One region of the Halochromatium sp. genome, then DNA from elsewhere that is predicted to be linked to it. Evidence: predicted binding sites of a transcription regulator. Region 1 holds the regulator's gene; each other region holds the start of a gene.
What was found. Region 1 encodes FNR, which switches genes on or off when oxygen is low (the NO sensors DNR and NnrR bind a similar motif). Its sites were predicted from a motif close to TTGATNTANATCAA; they were not measured.
Positions count from the first base shown of each region.

Region 2: the regulator FNR is predicted to act here: its motif matches at 2,486-2,499, upstream of ccoN (cytochrome-c oxidase, cbb3-type subunit I).
Region 3: the regulator FNR is predicted to act here: its motif matches at 1,857-1,870, upstream of ACY693_RS07535 (cytochrome ubiquinol oxidase subunit I).
Region 4: the regulator FNR is predicted to act here: its motif matches at 2,906-2,919, upstream of hcp (hydroxylamine reductase).

Region 1 is NZ_JBUDPI010000040.1:6,314-10,353, forward strand. It holds gene ACY693_RS04395 (class I SAM-dependent methyltransferase) at 1-550, shown strand, start outside; gene rnhA (ribonuclease HI) at 537-1,019, shown strand; gene dnaQ (DNA polymerase III subunit epsilon) at 1,047-1,775, shown strand; gene fnr (fumarate/nitrate reduction transcriptional regulator Fnr) at 1,905-2,663, opposite strand; gene ACY693_RS04415 (sulfur globule family protein) at 2,883-3,296, opposite strand; gene ACY693_RS04420 (CTP synthase) at 3,553-4,040, shown strand, end outside.
Region 2 is NZ_JBUDPI010000008.1:13,594-17,633, reverse strand. It holds gene ccoO (cytochrome-c oxidase, cbb3-type subunit II) at 1-821, opposite strand, end outside; gene ccoN (cytochrome-c oxidase, cbb3-type subunit I) at 861-2,312, opposite strand; gene rpoS (RNA polymerase sigma factor RpoS) at 2,701-3,753, opposite strand; gene ACY693_RS01250 (peptidoglycan DD-metalloendopeptidase family protein) at 3,782-4,040, opposite strand, start outside.
Region 3 is NZ_JBUDPI010000088.1:6,181-10,220, forward strand. It holds gene ACY693_RS07520 (SLAC1 anion channel family protein) at 1-904, shown strand, start outside; gene ACY693_RS07525 (DUF6858 family protein) at 946-1,359, shown strand; gene ACY693_RS07530 (NifB/NifX family molybdenum-iron cluster-binding protein) at 1,465-1,812, shown strand; gene ACY693_RS07535 (cytochrome ubiquinol oxidase subunit I) at 2,139-3,770, shown strand; gene cydB (cytochrome d ubiquinol oxidase subunit II) at 3,767-4,040, shown strand, end outside.
Region 4 is NZ_JBUDPI010000075.1:3,356-7,395, reverse strand. It holds gene ACY693_RS06755 (DUF255 domain-containing protein) at 1-1,186, shown strand, start outside; gene hcp (hydroxylamine reductase) at 1,192-2,820, opposite strand; gene ACY693_RS06745 (thiopurine S-methyltransferase) at 3,012-3,680, opposite strand; gene ACY693_RS06740 (methyl-accepting chemotaxis protein) at 3,703-4,040, opposite strand, start outside.

The DNA.
Region 1 (4,040 bases):
TGACTGCCAGCGCTGGTGCGGCTCACCGCTGCACGCGAAAGCGGCCGAGCTGCCGCTGGCCGCGGCCAGTGTCGATGCGCTGCTGCTACCGCATACCCTCGACGTTGCGCTGCAGCCGCAGCGTGTGCTGCGAGAGGCCGAGCGTGTGCTGATCCCGGAGGGGCGCATCCTGATCATCGGTTTCAATCCCTGGAGCACCTGGGGACTGATGCGCGGTCTGCTGGGTCATCGGGGACCACCCTGGTGCGGCAATCAGTTGACCTCGTCTCGACTCATCGACTGGCTCGACCTGCTCGGTTTTCAGCTCGAAATGCGTGAGTGGCTCGTCTTTCGGCCGCCGTTGCGCTCGGTCTACAGTCGCCGCCTCAATTGGATCGAAGAGGCCGGTGCGCGTTGGTGGCCGATCTTTGGGGGTGTCTATGTGATCCGCGCCGTGAAGCGCGTGAGTCTTTCCACGCCAATGAAACCGCGCTGGAAGCGGCGCCCGGCGTTCCTGCCGGGAGGCGCGGTCAAGCCAACCGTTCGTGAGGGCAATCATGCTCGACAGTGATTCGTCTGGCACACAGACGCAGGGGCATCGCGCAACAGGCGCGGTCGAGGTGTTTACCGATGGGGCCTGCAAGGGCAATCCTGGTCCAGGCGGTTGGGGAGCGCTGATGCGCTATGGGGAGCATGTTAAGGAGCTGTTCGGGGGCGAGATACAGACCACGAACAATCGCATGGAGCTGATGGCGGTGATTCAGGCGCTTGAGGCCCTGAAACGCAAGAGTCGTGTGATCCTGACCGTCGATTCACGCTACGTCCAAGACGGCGTTGAGCGGTGGATGCCGCGTTGGAAGCGCAACGGTTGGAAGACCAAGCAGGGAGGGGCGGTCAAGAACCAGGATCTCTGGCAACGGCTCGACCGGGCGCTTGCCGATCATCAGGTGAGTTGGCGCTGGGTGCGTGGGCACAGCGGCCATGTCGAGAACGAGCGAGCCGATGCGCTTGCCAATCTGGGTATCCCGAAGCGGGCCTAGACCCTCGCATTCATCAGGAATCCAATGATGCGACAGTTGGTGGTCGATACAGAAACAACCGGCCTGGAGCCGAGCGAAGGGCACCGGATCATCGAGATCGGCTGCGTCGAGGTGATCGAGCGTCGTTTGACGAAGGCCAATTTCCACCAGTATCTGCAACCGGATCGTGAGATCGACGCCGGTGCGGTTGCGGTGCATGGCATCTCGACGGCCTTCTTGGCTGACAAGCCGCGCTTTGCCGACATCGCCGAGGAGCTGATTGCCTATCTCCGCGGTGCCGAGCTGATCATCCATAACGCCGCGTTCGACGTTGGATTCTTGAATCACGAGCTGAGGCAGTGGCGTCCAGACGCCCCTCGCATCGAAGACCTATGCACCGTCGTAGATACCCTAGCACTAGCCCGCCAACGCCACCCCGGGCAGCGCAATAGCCTCGATGCCCTCTGTCGCCGCTACGAGATCGATAACGCGCGGCGCGAGCTTCATGGCGCGCTACTCGATGCGGAGATCCTGGCCGACGTCTATCTCGCGATGACCGGCGGCCAGGTTGCACTCGCACTCGGTCAGGAGTCGATTGCACATCATTCGGGAGAGCCTGCCCAAACGGGTGTCGTAGCGAGGCGGGTACGAAAAGACCGGCCAGCGCTGCGCGTGGTGCGGGCGAACGAGGCCGAGACAACCGCACATCAGCGGCGCTTAGAAGCGATCAATGTCGCGAGCGATGGCGGCTGCGTCTGGCTCTCGCCGGCTCGGTAAATCCTAAGCCATCGAGGCTTGAGCCCCTAATGAATCAGTGCTCTGCAGCCGATCTCGTCGTTTCGGCGCGAGTCCTAGCTTCAGTTCCGGGCTGCAGTCCGGGCTCGGTGATCTGCCCTGCCGACAGGATTAGTTCGAGCGTTGCTTGTGGGTGCTTGAGGGAGGGGAGCCTGCCATCATTTCGAGCGCGGGAAGGTTCAGCACCTCAACATGCTTGCGATCGACCCGCAGCAAACCATCCTCTTGGAAGCGCGTGAACAGCCGGCTGACGGTTTCGACTGCGAGCCCGAGATAGCTCCCGATCTCGTGTCTCGACATGCTCAGATAGAAATCGGTTGGCGATAGTCCGCGTTTGCTGAGCCGACTCGACATGCTCGTGAGAAAGGCCGCGAGGCGCTCTTCTGCGTTCTTCTTGCCAAGTAGGAGGAGCATATCGGCGTCTTGGCCGATCTCCTTGCTCAGTAACCGGTACATCTGGTGCTGGAGCGACGGGATCGAGGCTGCTAGCTCCTCGAAGCGTTGGAAGGGGACCTCGCAGATCGCCGAGGTCTCGAGCACCTTGGCCGAGCAGGCGTGACAGGACTTATCGATCGCGTCGAGTCCGATGATCTCACCGGGCAGGTGGAAGCCGAGCACCTGCTCGCCGCCCTCCTCACTCGGCGCATAGGTCTTGACCGAACCGGTCTTGACCACATAGAGGGAGCGGAAGCGCTCGCCACCACGGAACAGGTGGTCACCGCGATGCAGGGGACGGGACCGCTTGATGATCGAGTCGAGACGTTCGACGTCTTCCGGCGCGAGGCCCATCGGCAGACAGAGCTGCGACAACGAGCAGTTCTTGCAGGCGACTCGGATGGTGTCGAACGAGATTACTTTTCGCTGAGTCAAAGCAAGATTCCAGTGGATGGTTTAGCCCTATTCTGCAACTCAAGTTGACATGCATCAAGCGTCAATCTGATTTGCATACACGCGCGCTAAGCAATGTTATTGCTGGTTGAAGGTGCGCAGGGTCGGCCACAGTGGGCGGTGAGCGCGAGGAGGGTGGTATTAAAAAATAAAAAGCCGCGCCGAGGCGCGGCTTTAGGGGTAACAGCGGTTCGCTGCTACTTACTTCTGCTCTTCAGAAGAAGGTGCCGACGGGGCCATCGGGGCACCGTAAGGCATGCCGTAGGGGGCGCCATAGGCAGGTGGGGCGCCGTAGCCGTAAGGTGCACCATAGCCGTAGCCCGGGTAGCCGTAGCCGCCAGGATGACCATAGCCGTAGCCATCGCCGTAGCCGCGCCCGTAGCCATAGCCGCGCCCGCGACCATAGCCGCGACCACCGCCGCTCATGTTCATGTTGAAGTCGCCATAGCCGTCACCGAACATGTCGCTGAACATGTCGCCCATGCCGTCGCCCCAGCCGTTGCCATAGCCAGGTCCACCGTAGCCAGGCCCCCACCAGGCCTGGGCGGCGCTCATCGAGAAAGCGGCGCCAGTGGCGATCGCAGCAATACCCATGACCTTTGCAAACTTGTTCATCTAATGCTCCGAAAGGGTGGTGAATCGATCCGACGCAGCCGGCACGATCATTGATGGTTGTCATCGCGTCGCGCTGCGAAGGAGGTCCGCAGATAACGAACGGAGGGGAGTATACGTGCACCAAGCATTGCTTGTGAAGTCTATGAGCGAGGCCATGGCATCGGGCCTTTTGCGACCGGAATTGTGAGGTCGGGACCAATTTGCTAACGTGGTTGGCGTATCCTATCCAGACCCACGTTGTCTGCCTGCACAGGTTATGCCCAAGCTTGTTTTCGTTACCGGCGGCGTTGTCTCGTCGCTCGGCAAAGGTATTGCGTCCGCGTCCTTGGCTGCGTTGCTCGAAGCGCGCGGCCTCAAGGTCACGATGATCAAACTCGACCCCTATATCAATGTCGATCCGGGCACCATGAGCCCGTTTCAGCATGGTGAGGTCTATGTCACCGATGATGGTGCCGAGACTGATCTCGATCTCGGTCACTATGAGCGCTTCCTCCGCACCCGGATGGGGCGCAACAACAACTTCACCACCGGACAGATCTACGAGAGTGTGATCCGCAAGGAGCGTCGCGGTGACTACCTCGGTCGTACCGTGCAGGTGATCCCGCACATCACCGACGAGATCAAGGATTCGATCCGACTCGGTGCCGGCGATGCTGATATCGCCATCGTCGAGATCGGCGGCACCGTCGGCGACATCGAGTCGTTGCCATTTCTCGAGGCGATCCGCCAGATGCGGGTCGAGGT
Region 2 (4,040 bases), on a different contig from region 1:
ATCGTGCCAAGCACCTGCAGATAGGCAACCATGGCATCCATACCGGTCTTGCCGTGCAACAGCCCAACAGCAGCGTCGATGTCGGCGTCACTGTAGGGAACGCCAATCGCGCGAAGCCCTTTCATGTGTCGCTGCATCTTCGCTGGGTCAATCAGTTCGTTATCGAGCCAGGGATAGGCAGGCATCACCGACTCCGGCACCACCGAGCGGGGATCGCGAAGATGCTGGCGTTGCCATTCATCAGAGTATTTGCCTCCCAGACGGGCCATGTCCGGTCCGGTCCGCTTCGATCCCCATTGGAACGGATGATCGAACATCGACTCGGAGGCCAGTGAGTAATGGCCGTAGCGCTCGCGCTCGTCGCGGAATGGACGCACCTGTTGCGAGTGGCAGAGATAACAGCCTTCCCGCTGGTAGATGTCTCGACCCCAGAGCTCCAAAGCGGTGTAGGGGCGGATTCCGTCGCCGGGCTTCCAGTTCCAAGTGGTCTCGACAGCTCTCGGCACCCCGCGTTTAGGATCCTGAACCAGCTCGCCAGTATCCTTCTTCAGGAAATTACCCTGATCATCGGTCTTGAACCGGAGAGGATTGCCCTCGGCGTCGGTCTCGTAGGTCACCGAGACGATTGGCGTGGTACCCGCCTCCTGCCAGACGATTTCCGGAAACTGATTTGCTTCCTCGGTGCTCTTCAAATAGAAGAGCGGGACGATCTCGACGATACCACCCACAGAGAGCACGATCGCGACGACGATCAGCAGCCCCCAGATGTTGCGCTCCATGCGCTCCTGAAATCCCTTCGGCGGTGTGTTCTTGTCAGCCATTTACTTGTTACTCCTCCGGATTCTGACGCTTCAGGCGATTTAGGCAGCGGCCACAGCTGGCGTGCCACGTGCCTCACGCAGACTCCCGGCAGACACCGATTTGCGCACCGTCATGACCACGTTGAACAGCATGATGATCGCGCCGATCAGGAAGATGCCGCCACCGACTGCGCGCATCGCGTAATACGGATGCATCGCAGCGACCGATTCGACGAAGGTATAGGCCAGGGTGCCGTACTCGTCATAGGCACGCCACATCAGGCCCTGCATGATGCCGGATACCCACATGGCCACCACATAGATGACGGTACCGATGGTCGCGGTCCAGAAGTGGACATTGACCAGCTTCTCGGACCACATCTCGGTGTGCCAAAGGCGTGTCATCAGGTGGTAGATGGCTCCGATCGAGATACCGGCGACCCATCCCAACGCGCCAGAGTGCACGTGGCCAATGGTCCAGTCGGTGTAATGGGAGAGGGCGTTCACCGTCTTCAGCGACATCACCGGACCTTCAAAGGTCGACATCGCGTAGAAAGCCAGCGCGATGATCAGGAACCGCATCACGTAGTCGGTGCGCAGTTTGTCCCAGGCCCCGGACAGGGTCATCATGCCGTTCACAGCACCGCCCCAGGACGGAATGATCATGGCTAGCGAGACAGCAGCGCCGAGCGAGCCGGTCCAGTCCGGCAGCGCCGTGTACTGGAGATGGTGCGCACCGAGCCAGACATACCCGAACATCAGTGCCCAGAAATGGATCACGGACAGGCGATAGGAGTAGATCGGGCGGTTCGCCTGCTTGGGCACGAAGTAGTACATGATGCCGAGGAAGCCAGCGGTGAGATAGAAACCGACCGCGTTATGGCCCCACCACCACTGGATCATCGCATCCTGGACGCCGGAGAACAGGCTGTAAGACTTCAGCATCCCGACCGGGATCGACAGGCTGTTGACCACGTGCAGATAGACGATCATCACCATCATGCCGAGGAAGAACCAGTTCGACACATAGATGTGCGAGGACTTCCGGTTGGCGATGGTCATGATGAAGTTGAAGGTGAAGGCGAGCCAGACCACGGCGATCAGGATGTCGATCGGCCATTCAAGTTCCGCGTACTCCTTCGACTGGGTGAAGCCCAGCGGCAATGTGATGACCGCTAGCAGGATGATCGCGTTCCAGCCCCAGAAGGTGAACCAGGCCAGCTTGTTGCTCCAGAGGCTCACGCCGCAGGTGCGCTGAACGGTGTAGTAAGCGGTGCCCATCAGGGTACAGCCGCCGAAGGCGAAGATCACCGCGTTGGTGTGCACGGGCCGAAGCCGACCAAACGAGATGTAAGGATTGTCGAAATTCAGGAACGGCCAAGCGAGCTCGGATGCGATGTAGACACCGACGCCCGCCCCTACCACAAGGTAGACGACGGCCATGATCGTGAACCAGCGTACGACGTCGAAGTCGTATTTGCGCTCCGCCGTGAAGTCGGCTGTGGCTTCCATAGACCCCCCAAACAGGCTGGGAAAAAGAGAGGTGACTGGGCACTCCAGCCCGAGGTTTTGCTAGCGCGCCGCGCCCTGGCGTGTGACCGCGCAATAAGACTGGATCGATTGCGTAATGTCAAGGCAAACAAACCAGCAGAAACCGCCATCTGGGGCATTTCACACAGCTTCGATTGATCTCGATCAGGGTCGGAACGGCATAACCACGTACCGGTAAACCATTATTTTTATATTCATTTTCACGGACAGACCAACGCGAAGCGCCGGTCGAGGCGAGCACAAAAGGGCGACTAAGACCCTCGGACAAATACCCGAGAGCGGGCCTTGGCCATACCCCTTCCTGAGAGGCCCACAGTTGCGAGTTCAGGGTATCTTGGAGCGGCGGGACCTATTTGAAGAACGACTCGAGCGAGAAACCCTCTTTCTCGAGGATGTCACGCAGCCGGCGCAGCGCGTCCATCTGGATCTGGCGCACCCGCTCGCGCGTCACACCCAGCTCCTGAGCCACACGCTCGAGCGTCGAATGCTCATAGCCATGCAGACCGAAACGGCGCTCGACGACCTCACGCTGCTTGTCGTTGAGCTTCTCGAGCCAATGATCGAGATTGCTATGGATGTCGACATCCTGGATCTCATCGCTGGGATCATGGGCGGCCTCATCCTGCAGCATATCCACTAGGGGCTTGTCGGCGTCTTTGCCGTAGGGTGTATCGACGGAGGCGGTGCGCTCGTTCAGGCCCAGCATACGCTTGACCTCGGAGATTGGCTTATCCAGCAGCTCCGCCACCTCCTCTGTCGTGGGCTCGTGGTCGAGCTGCTGCGAGAGCAGCCGGGTCGCCTTCAGATAGACATTGATCTCCTTGACCACATGGATCGGCAGCCGCACGGTGCGCGTCTGATTCATGATCGCGCGCTCGATGGTCTGGCGAATCCACCAGGTCGCATAGGTCGAGAAGCGAAAGCCCCGCTCCGGATCGAACTTCTCAACGGCGCGGATCAGACCCAGATTGCCTTCTTCGATCAGGTCCAACAGCGGCAGCCCGCGGTTGAGATAGCGCCGAGCGATCTTGACGACCAAGCGCAGATTGCTGACGATCATGCGCTTCCGGGCTGATTCATCGCCCTGCTGGGCGAGCCGCGCGTAGTAGACCTCCTCATCGGCCGAGAGCAGCTTTGACTCGCCGATCTCGTTCAGATAGAGACGCGTGGCGTCGAGCTCAGTATCACCAGCCGAGTAGCGCTTGCCGGACTCATCGGACAACTGCGGCACCGCCGACCCAGCCGGCTGCGCATCGGAGACCTCATCGTCGCCAGCCTCATCAACCTCCGTTTCCGGCAGGTCTGAAGCGGCCTCGTCAACGTTATCGCCGTCGATCAGGATCTCGTCCTCATCGGGGAGCGCATCCCCATCCGGATCCTCTTCCGGTACAACCGCTGACATGAGTCCCCCTGAGGTGCGGTCGCCCGACTCACCGTGACGCTGGCAGGAACAGCAGCGGATCAACGGTTGCGCCGTCGCGACGAATCTCGAAGTGCAACATTGGCTGGCCATCCGCCGCCTGGCCAACCTCGGCGAGCTGTTGTCCGCGCTTGACCGTGGCTCCCTCACTCGCGAGCACACGACGGTTGAAGCCGTAAGCGCTCAGATAGCTTGGACTGTGCTTGACGATAATAAGATTGCCGTAACCGGCGAGTCCACTGCTACCGCTGTAAACTACGGTGCCATCG
Region 3 (4,040 bases), on a different contig from region 1:
GTCGATCGCGTGGGAGATGGCACAGGCCACCTTTGGGATGCCTCTGGATATGGCTGGCGCCTTGCGTTGGCTCGCACTCGGCCTGTTCGGGCTGTTCTCGGTGATGTACCTGATCAAACTGTTCTTGTTCCGCGACGCGGTGCTGCACGAGCTGCGGCATCCGATCCAGATCAATTTCTTCCCGACCATATCAATCAGCATGCTGCTGCTCAGCGCCACGCTGCTGTCATCGCTGCCTGGCCTCGCTGCAGTCTTTTGGATCATTGGCACCGCGGTACATCTGCTGCTGACGCTCTATGTGATGAATGTCTGGATGCATCACGACCACTTCGAGATCCATCACATCAACCCGGCCTGGTTCATTCCCGTCGTCGGCAATGTCTTGGTCCCGATCGCCGGCGTGCCCCTCGGCCATCTGGAGCTGTCCTGGTTCTTCTTCAGCGTCGGGGTCCTGTTCTGGCTGATCCTGTTTGCCATCATCACCTATCGCATGCTGTTCCATCAGCCGCTGCCAGACCGCTTGATGCCCACCTTCTTCATCCTGATCGCTCCACCTGCGGCCGGCTTTATTGCCTACATCGAGCTCAGTGGTCTCGCCGAGGCGGGGGCGCTGGATGCCTTTGCCCGCGTCCTCTACTACAGCAGCCTGTTCCTGACCCTGCTGCTGTTGACGCAGGTCGGCCGTTTCGTCCGGCTCCACTATTACATCTCCTGGTGGGCCTACTCCTTCCCGCTCGCCGCGGTGACCATTGCGACCCTCATCATGTATGAGCTGACCGGCCTCCTGGCCTTTGCCGTCATCGGCTGGACCTTGCTCAGCCTGGTCACGCTCGTTGTGATCTTCCTGCTCTACCGCACCGCGGTTGCGGTCGGTGGACGCAGTATCTGTGTGCCTCATCTGTGACCGCGACAGGCTGATCTTTCGAGTCGACAACAGGCAGCACCATGAAGCAAACCCTGCTCAATGAACGCTATCCGCTCTTTGTGCTCAGACTTGATCGCAACGAGACCCGGTTCCACAGCGTCGATGAGATCTGCGGCTACTTTCGCGATTGCATCCAAGCGCATCGCTGCGGCCATTTCATCGCCATCTTCGATCACTACGCCCACACCTGTGCCCTGCCCGAGGGTGATGTGGACAGCGAGATTCGTGCGGCCAAGAACGTCCTATTCTGTTTTGGGCTATCGCTTCCCAGTCCTGAGATCCTCGGTCTCAGGCCGCGCTCGATCGGGGTTGCCGAGCTGGAGCGACAGTTCGTGATCAGCTTCATGGAGGCCCCCATGCCGGTCGCAAATGCGGCGATGGAAGACTGGGCGCTTGGACTGCGGCGCAACGAGCTCGCGTCCGAGCAGGCCTAGTCCATGTCCCGCGCCAGCCCCGGACCGGATTGGAGCTTGCGCGGCGTCGCGACCGCTTTTCGAACCATCCGATGAGAGACACCACAGCGAACTGGAGCCCAACCGATGCGCATCGCAGTCACCAGCCAGAACTTCAAGACCATCACTGGGCATGCTGGCAAGAGTCGCCGTTTCCTGATCTACGATCTCGAGTCGGCTAGCGAGCCTGTCGAGGTCGAGCGACTCGATCTCCCCAAGGAGCTCTCGCTGCATGAGTACCATGGCGCAGATCACCCGCTGTACCAGCGCCAGCTGGACGCCATCCTCTCGGGCGGGGCTGGACAGCGTTTCTTCGACCGGATGGCACAACAAGGCATCAAGGTCATCACCACCTCCGAGACGGACATCGCCGCCGCCCTGAGCGCGATCGCGAACGGTCAAGAGCTACCGCCTGCGGCACCGCACGAGCACTAGCCTCGCCGCAGCCCGAGCGTCCGAAAGAGCACCAGCGCCGAATGCTGACCCGAATCAAGCTCAAGCATCGCTGAGCCTGACCAAAACCGTCGGAATTGCGAATTCGCATTCTCTGCCGCGGGACAGGTAATTAAGCTTTTGCTGATGGACCTGAACTGCCGAGCGTCATCCGTGCGGCAGTTGCAGAAGACGCCGTAACGAAACGGCGCAGCGACCGATCGCTCTCGACGCAACCGCGCCTTGAGGGCAGCGACGGGAGGTGGTGGATGCCGATGCCTCGGCGCATCGGCCTCTAGAGGTCTGAATTCGGACTCGGGATTCCAACGATGCTAGATAGCGTAATGGTCGAGCTATCGCGGTGGCAATTCGCCATCACCGCGATGTATCACTTTCTCTTCGTCCCGCTGACCCTTGGGCTCAGCTGGATGCTGGTGATCATGGAGAGCGTCTACGTGATGACGGGACGCGAGATCTATAAGGACATGACCAAGTTCTGGGGCAAGCTGTTCGGCATCAACTTCGCCCTGGGCGTGACCACTGGACTGACCATGGAGTTCCAGTTTGGAACCAATTGGTCCTACTATTCTCACTATGTCGGCGACGTCTTCGGCGCGCCTTTGGCCATCGAAGGCCTGATGGCCTTCTTTTTGGAATCGACCTTCATCGGTCTGTTCTTCCTCGGCTGGGAGCGCCTCACAAAGCGTCAGCATCTGGGCGTGACCTTCCTGACCGCGGTGGGGTCGAACCTCTCTGCGATGTGGATACTGATCGCCAACGGTTGGATGCAGCATCCGGTCGGCGCTGAGTTCAGCTTCGAGACCATGCGCATGGAGATGATCAGCTTCTCCGAGGTCTTGTTCAACCCAGTCGCCCAGGTCAAGTTCGTGCACACTGTCGCCGCTGGCTATGTGACGGCGGCCATGTTCGTCGCTGGCATTAGCGCTTATTACATGCTCAAGGGGCGGGATTTGGCCTTTGCCAAACGCTCGTTCTCAGTGGCGGTTGGCTTTGGACTGGCGTCGATTCTGTCGGTGATCCTGCTCGGCGACGAATCCGGCTATGAGGTCGGTGATGTCCAGAAGGTCAAGCTCGCGGCCATCGAGGCCGAATGGCATACCGAGGAGGCCCCGGCGGCATTTACCGCCTTCGGCATGCCCAGCAACGAGGACGAGGAGACCCACAACGCCTTCAAGATCCCCTGGGCGCTCGGCCTGATTGCGACCCGCTCGCTCGATGAAGAGGTCGTCGGTCTGAAGGAATTGATGCGCGAGCACGAGATCCGCATCCGCTCCGGCATGGTCGCCTATGAGTACTTGCAGCGACTGCGAAACGGCCAGGATACCGAGGCAAACCGCGCCATGTTCAAAGACCACATGGACGATCTCGGGTATGGACTCCTGCTCAAGGCCTACACCGATAACCCAGCCGAGGCCACCGAGGAACAGATCCAGATGGCGGTCAAGGATTCGATCCCCGAGGTCGCGCCGTTGTTCTGGGCCTTCCGCATCATGGTCGCCGCTGGCTTCTGGATGCTGCTCCTGCTGGTGCTCGGCTTCTACTACAACGCTAAGCGCGAGATCCAGAACAAGCGCTGGCTGCTGCGCGCCTTCCTCTATAGCATCCCCGTGCCCTGGCTCGCCGCCGAGACCGGTTGGTTCGTCGCCGAGTTCGGCCGCCAGCCCTGGGCCATTGGTGAGGTGCTGCCGACCTCGGTCGCCGCCTCAAGCCTCACCGCCAACGATCTGGTCATCAGCCTCAGTGCCTTCATCATCTTCTACACGCTGCTGTTCCTGATCGAGATGTTCCTGATGTTCAAGTTTGGGCGCCAGGGTCCAAGCTCGCTGCACACCGGTAAGTATCATTTCGAGAAGCAGCAGGCGTCGACAACCGACGCAGGCGGCGCTGGCGCGCCCTCGACGACCGCACCGGCCAGTCCGTATCGCGGAGAAGGCTCATGATCATCGATTACGAAGTCCTGAAACTGATCTGGTGGCTGCTGGTCGGCGTGCTCTTCATCGGCTTCGCAGTCACCGATGGCATGGACATGGGGGTCGGCACCCTGCTGCCCTTCCTCGGCAAGGACGACGAGGAGCGCCGGGTGATCATCAACACCGTCGGTCCGCATTGGGACGGCAACCAGGTCTGGCTGATCACCGCCGGCGGTGCCATCTTTGCCGCCTGGCCCCTGGTCTACGCGACCGCCTTCAGTGGCTTCTATTTCGCCATGC
Region 4 (4,040 bases), on a different contig from region 1:
CTTCGAGGGCCGCAACATCCTGCATGTGCCCGTTGCCCTCGACGCCTTCGCCGCCGCCGAAGGTCTCTCGCCCGACCCATTGCAGCGGCGTCTGGATCGCATCCACGAGACCCTCTATCAGGTGCGCGAGCGTCGCCCGCATCCGCATCGCGATGACAAGATCCTGACCGGCTGGAATGGCCTGATGATCGCAGCGCTGGCCAACGCCGGCGATGCCCTCGATGAGCCCCGCTACCTGGCCGCCGCGGAGCGCGCCGCTGATCTGCTCTGGACCAAGGCGCGCGTAGCCCCTGGTGAGCTGAAACGGGTCTATCTGGACGGCCGCGCCACCCAACCAGGGCTGCTCGAAGACTATGCCTTCCTCGGCAGCGGCATGATCGCGCTCTATGACGCGAGCGCCGATCCGCGCTGGCTGAACCGAGCCCGCGAGCTGGCCGACGCGCTGTGGAGCCGCTTCTCCGACCCCGAGGGCGGTGGGCTCTTCATGGGCGAGGCGAGCGCGGAGACCCCGCTCATGGCACGGCCCAAGGACCTGAGCGACGGCCCGATACCATCCGGCACATCGGCAGCCCTGCAGCTGTTCGCCGCGCTTGACCAGCGCACGGCGGACGATATGAGCTATGGCAAACGCGCCCGCGAGCTGCTCAGCGCCGTCTCAGGTCGAGTGAAACGCAGCCCCAGCGCCGTACCCGCTTTGTTCGTGGGACTGAATCAGCTGCGCCATGGAGACACCGGCCCAAGACAATATGCCGCCCGCGGTGCGGTTCGGCTGCAGGGCCAAGTAACGCGCGATGGCGATGCAGCCAGCCTTCGGCTAACCATCGACATGGCGCCGGGCTGGCACATCAACGCCCATGAGCCGCTGCAGCAGGCGCTGATTGCGACCCGTCTGCAACTGCCCGAGGCTGTTCAGGGATGGCGCATCGAGGACCTGGACTATCCGCAGCCACAGGTCCTTCGACTGGGCTTTCAGCGCGAGCCGCTAGCCGTCTTTCAAGGACAAACGCAGATCGAAGGAGCACTAAGCCCGGTATCGGGGCCAGTGCCTCAAGAGGCCAGCGAAACCAGCGCCTGGCTGCCAGTGGAGCTGCGCCTGCAGGCCTGCAGCGATGATCGCTGCCTGCCGCCGGAGACGCGGGTGCTTCAGATCCCGATAGACAACAACCCGCCCGACCAAGAGCTCTGATCGTTTCAAGCAGCCGCCATCATCGCTGTCACATCCTCCTGCACCTTGCCGATTGGTTTGATGTCGAAGGTCTCGATCAGCACCTTGGCCACGTTCGGCGACAGGAAGGCTGGCAGCGTGGGGCCGAGCCGGATGTGCTTCACGCCCAGATGCAGCAGCGCCAGTAGCACGATGATCGCCTTCTGCTCGTACCAGGCGATGTCGTAGGAGATCGGCAGCTCGTTGATGTCATCGAGGCCAAAGACCGCTTTCAGCTTCAGCGCGATATAAGCCAGCGAGTAGGAGTCGTTGCACTGCCCGGCATCGAGCAGGCGCGGTATGCCGCCGATATCGCCGAGATCTAGCTTGTTGAAACGGTACTTGGCGCAGCCAGCGGTCAGGATCACCGCGTCCTGTGGCAGGGCCTGGGCGACGTCCGTGTAGTAGCTGCGCTCCTTGTGGCGACCGTCGCAGCCGCCCATGACGACGAAGCGCTTGATGGCGCCAGACTTGACCGCATCGACCACCTGATCGGCCAAGCCCATAACCTGGGCGTGGGCGAAGCCGGTGGTGATCTCGCCCTGCTCCAGCTCGGTCGGCGGCGCGCAGGTCTTGGCCTGCGCGATGATCGCCGAGAAGTCCTTGGCGCCACCCTCAGGCCGATCGGGGATGTGCTTGACGCCCGGCCAGCCAGTCAGACCAGTGGTGTAGATCCGATCGCGATAGGCGGTCTTGACCGGGGTGATGCAGTTGGTGGTCATCAGGATCGGGCCATTGAAGGCGGCGAACTCCTTGTCCTGCTGCCACCAGGCGTTGCCATAATTGCCGACGAAATGCGGATACTGCTTAAACGCCGGGTAGGCATGGGCCGGGAGCATCTCGCTGTGGGTGTAGATATCGACGCCGCTGTCGACGCTCTGCTCGAGCAGGTTTTGCAGGTCCTTGAGGTCGTGGCCGGAGATCAGGATACCCGGACGCGTGCCGACGCCAAGCTTCACCTGGGTAATCTCAGGGTTGCCGTAGGCGCTGGTATTGGCCTCGTCGAGCAGGGCCATCGCGGTCACACCGACGGCACCGCATTCCATCACCAGCGCGATCATCTCGTCGATGCTCAGGTCGCGATTGGTGGCGGCCAGCGCCTTGATCATGAAGGCGTAGATCTCGGGCTTCTCCAGACCGAGGATGGCGGCATGGTCGGTATAGGCGGCCATGCCTTTGACGCCATAGACCAGGAGCTCGCGCAGTGAGCGCAGGTCGTCATTGGGCTGCGAGAGCACGCCCACCTCGGCGCCCTTGGCCGCATAGGCGATGACCGGCCCCTTCCAGTTGACCCCATCCTGATCGCTGCTGAAACCGATGGCGGTCTTGAGCGCATCGCGCTTGGCGATGGTGGCTTGGATCAACGCATCGAAGCGCGCGGCGTCGAAGTTGGCGTTGGTGATGGTGGCGAACAACGCCTGGGAGATGAAGGGGCCGACCGACGCATCCGGCTGGCCTCGGCGCTGCGCCTCTTCAGCGACGACGGCGAGACCTTTCAGCAGGTAGACCAGCAGGTCGTGCAGCACGGCAACACTCTCGGTCTTGCCGCAGATGCCCTTCGTGGTGCAGCCGGTGCCCTTGGTGGCCTCTTCGCATTGGAAACAGAACATACTCATTGAAAGACTCGATCCGCTGACGGTTGTTGGGGTGGCAATGCCACAATCGGCAGGGACAGTCTTCCAAGCGAGAGCGGGCCGCGACTTGACCATGGTCAAGACGGTTCTGGCACCTTCTGTCGGGAGCATTGCTCATCAGCGCACCAGCCTGGCAACAGGCCCGATCGCGAGGCCCGTCGGCCCTGCCGGCGTCAGGGCATCGAGGCGCAGCGCCGGAGTCGATAGATGCGCTCTGCAAGTGCGTCGAGCCCGCGCGCCCGAAACCTTGGACTCTCGGCCAACGCATCGAAGACGCTCAGGGTCTCAATCTCGAACTCGGGCTCAAAGAGCGCACGTACCTCGGTCTCCGCCACCGAGAAGGGTGGCCCCTTCATCCGCGATTGATCGTACTCGAGCGTGATCAGGAGCGAGCTCACGCCACCGGGCAGCAATGCGGCCAGCGCTCTCGCATAGCGAGGACGAGTCTCAGGTGGCAGCGCAATCAGCGATGCTCGATCGTAAACGGCCGAAATATCAGCAAGCTGCTGCGGGCCTAGATCGAAGAAATCGCCAACCAGGAGGGTGATCTCATCAACCTGGTAGCGTTGAAAGGGACCTAACAGGTCAACACGCGGCTGCAGCTGGTTCTCGGCGAAGAACTGCTCTGCGGCCAAGGGGCTGATCTCAACGCCAAGCACAGCGTGTCCGAGACTAGCCAGCCAAAGCATATCCAGCGACTTGCCACAGAGTGGCACCAGAACGCGCGCATCTCTGGGCAGCTGTAGACTCGGCCAGTGCTCTGCCAGGTGTCGGTTGATCTCATCCTCATGCCAGCCCAACTCGCTACGCCGCCATCGGTTGAGCCAGAACTCGGGGCTCATCTCGTGATCACCTTTTCTCGATTCACCAGTCGGCGCTTCCTGCTTTCTGGCCCTGGATGATCCCGTTGAGCCGCTCAATCACCCGCCGCACTCGATTGGCTTGATCGCTGAACTCCTCCGACGCACTGGCGGCCTGCTCGGCATTGACCGCCGTTTGTTGCGTCACTTCGTTGATCTGCTTCAGTGCGATCGTCATCTGCTCAATGCCTTCCTTTTGCTGCTTTGCACCAGCATCCATCTCATTCATGGCTCCGTGAACGCGAACCACACTGGTATCGATGTTCGAGAGCGCCGAATCCACGCTCTCCGCTTTACCCTTGACCTCATCGAGGAGCGCGACGACGTTCGCGTTCATCGCCA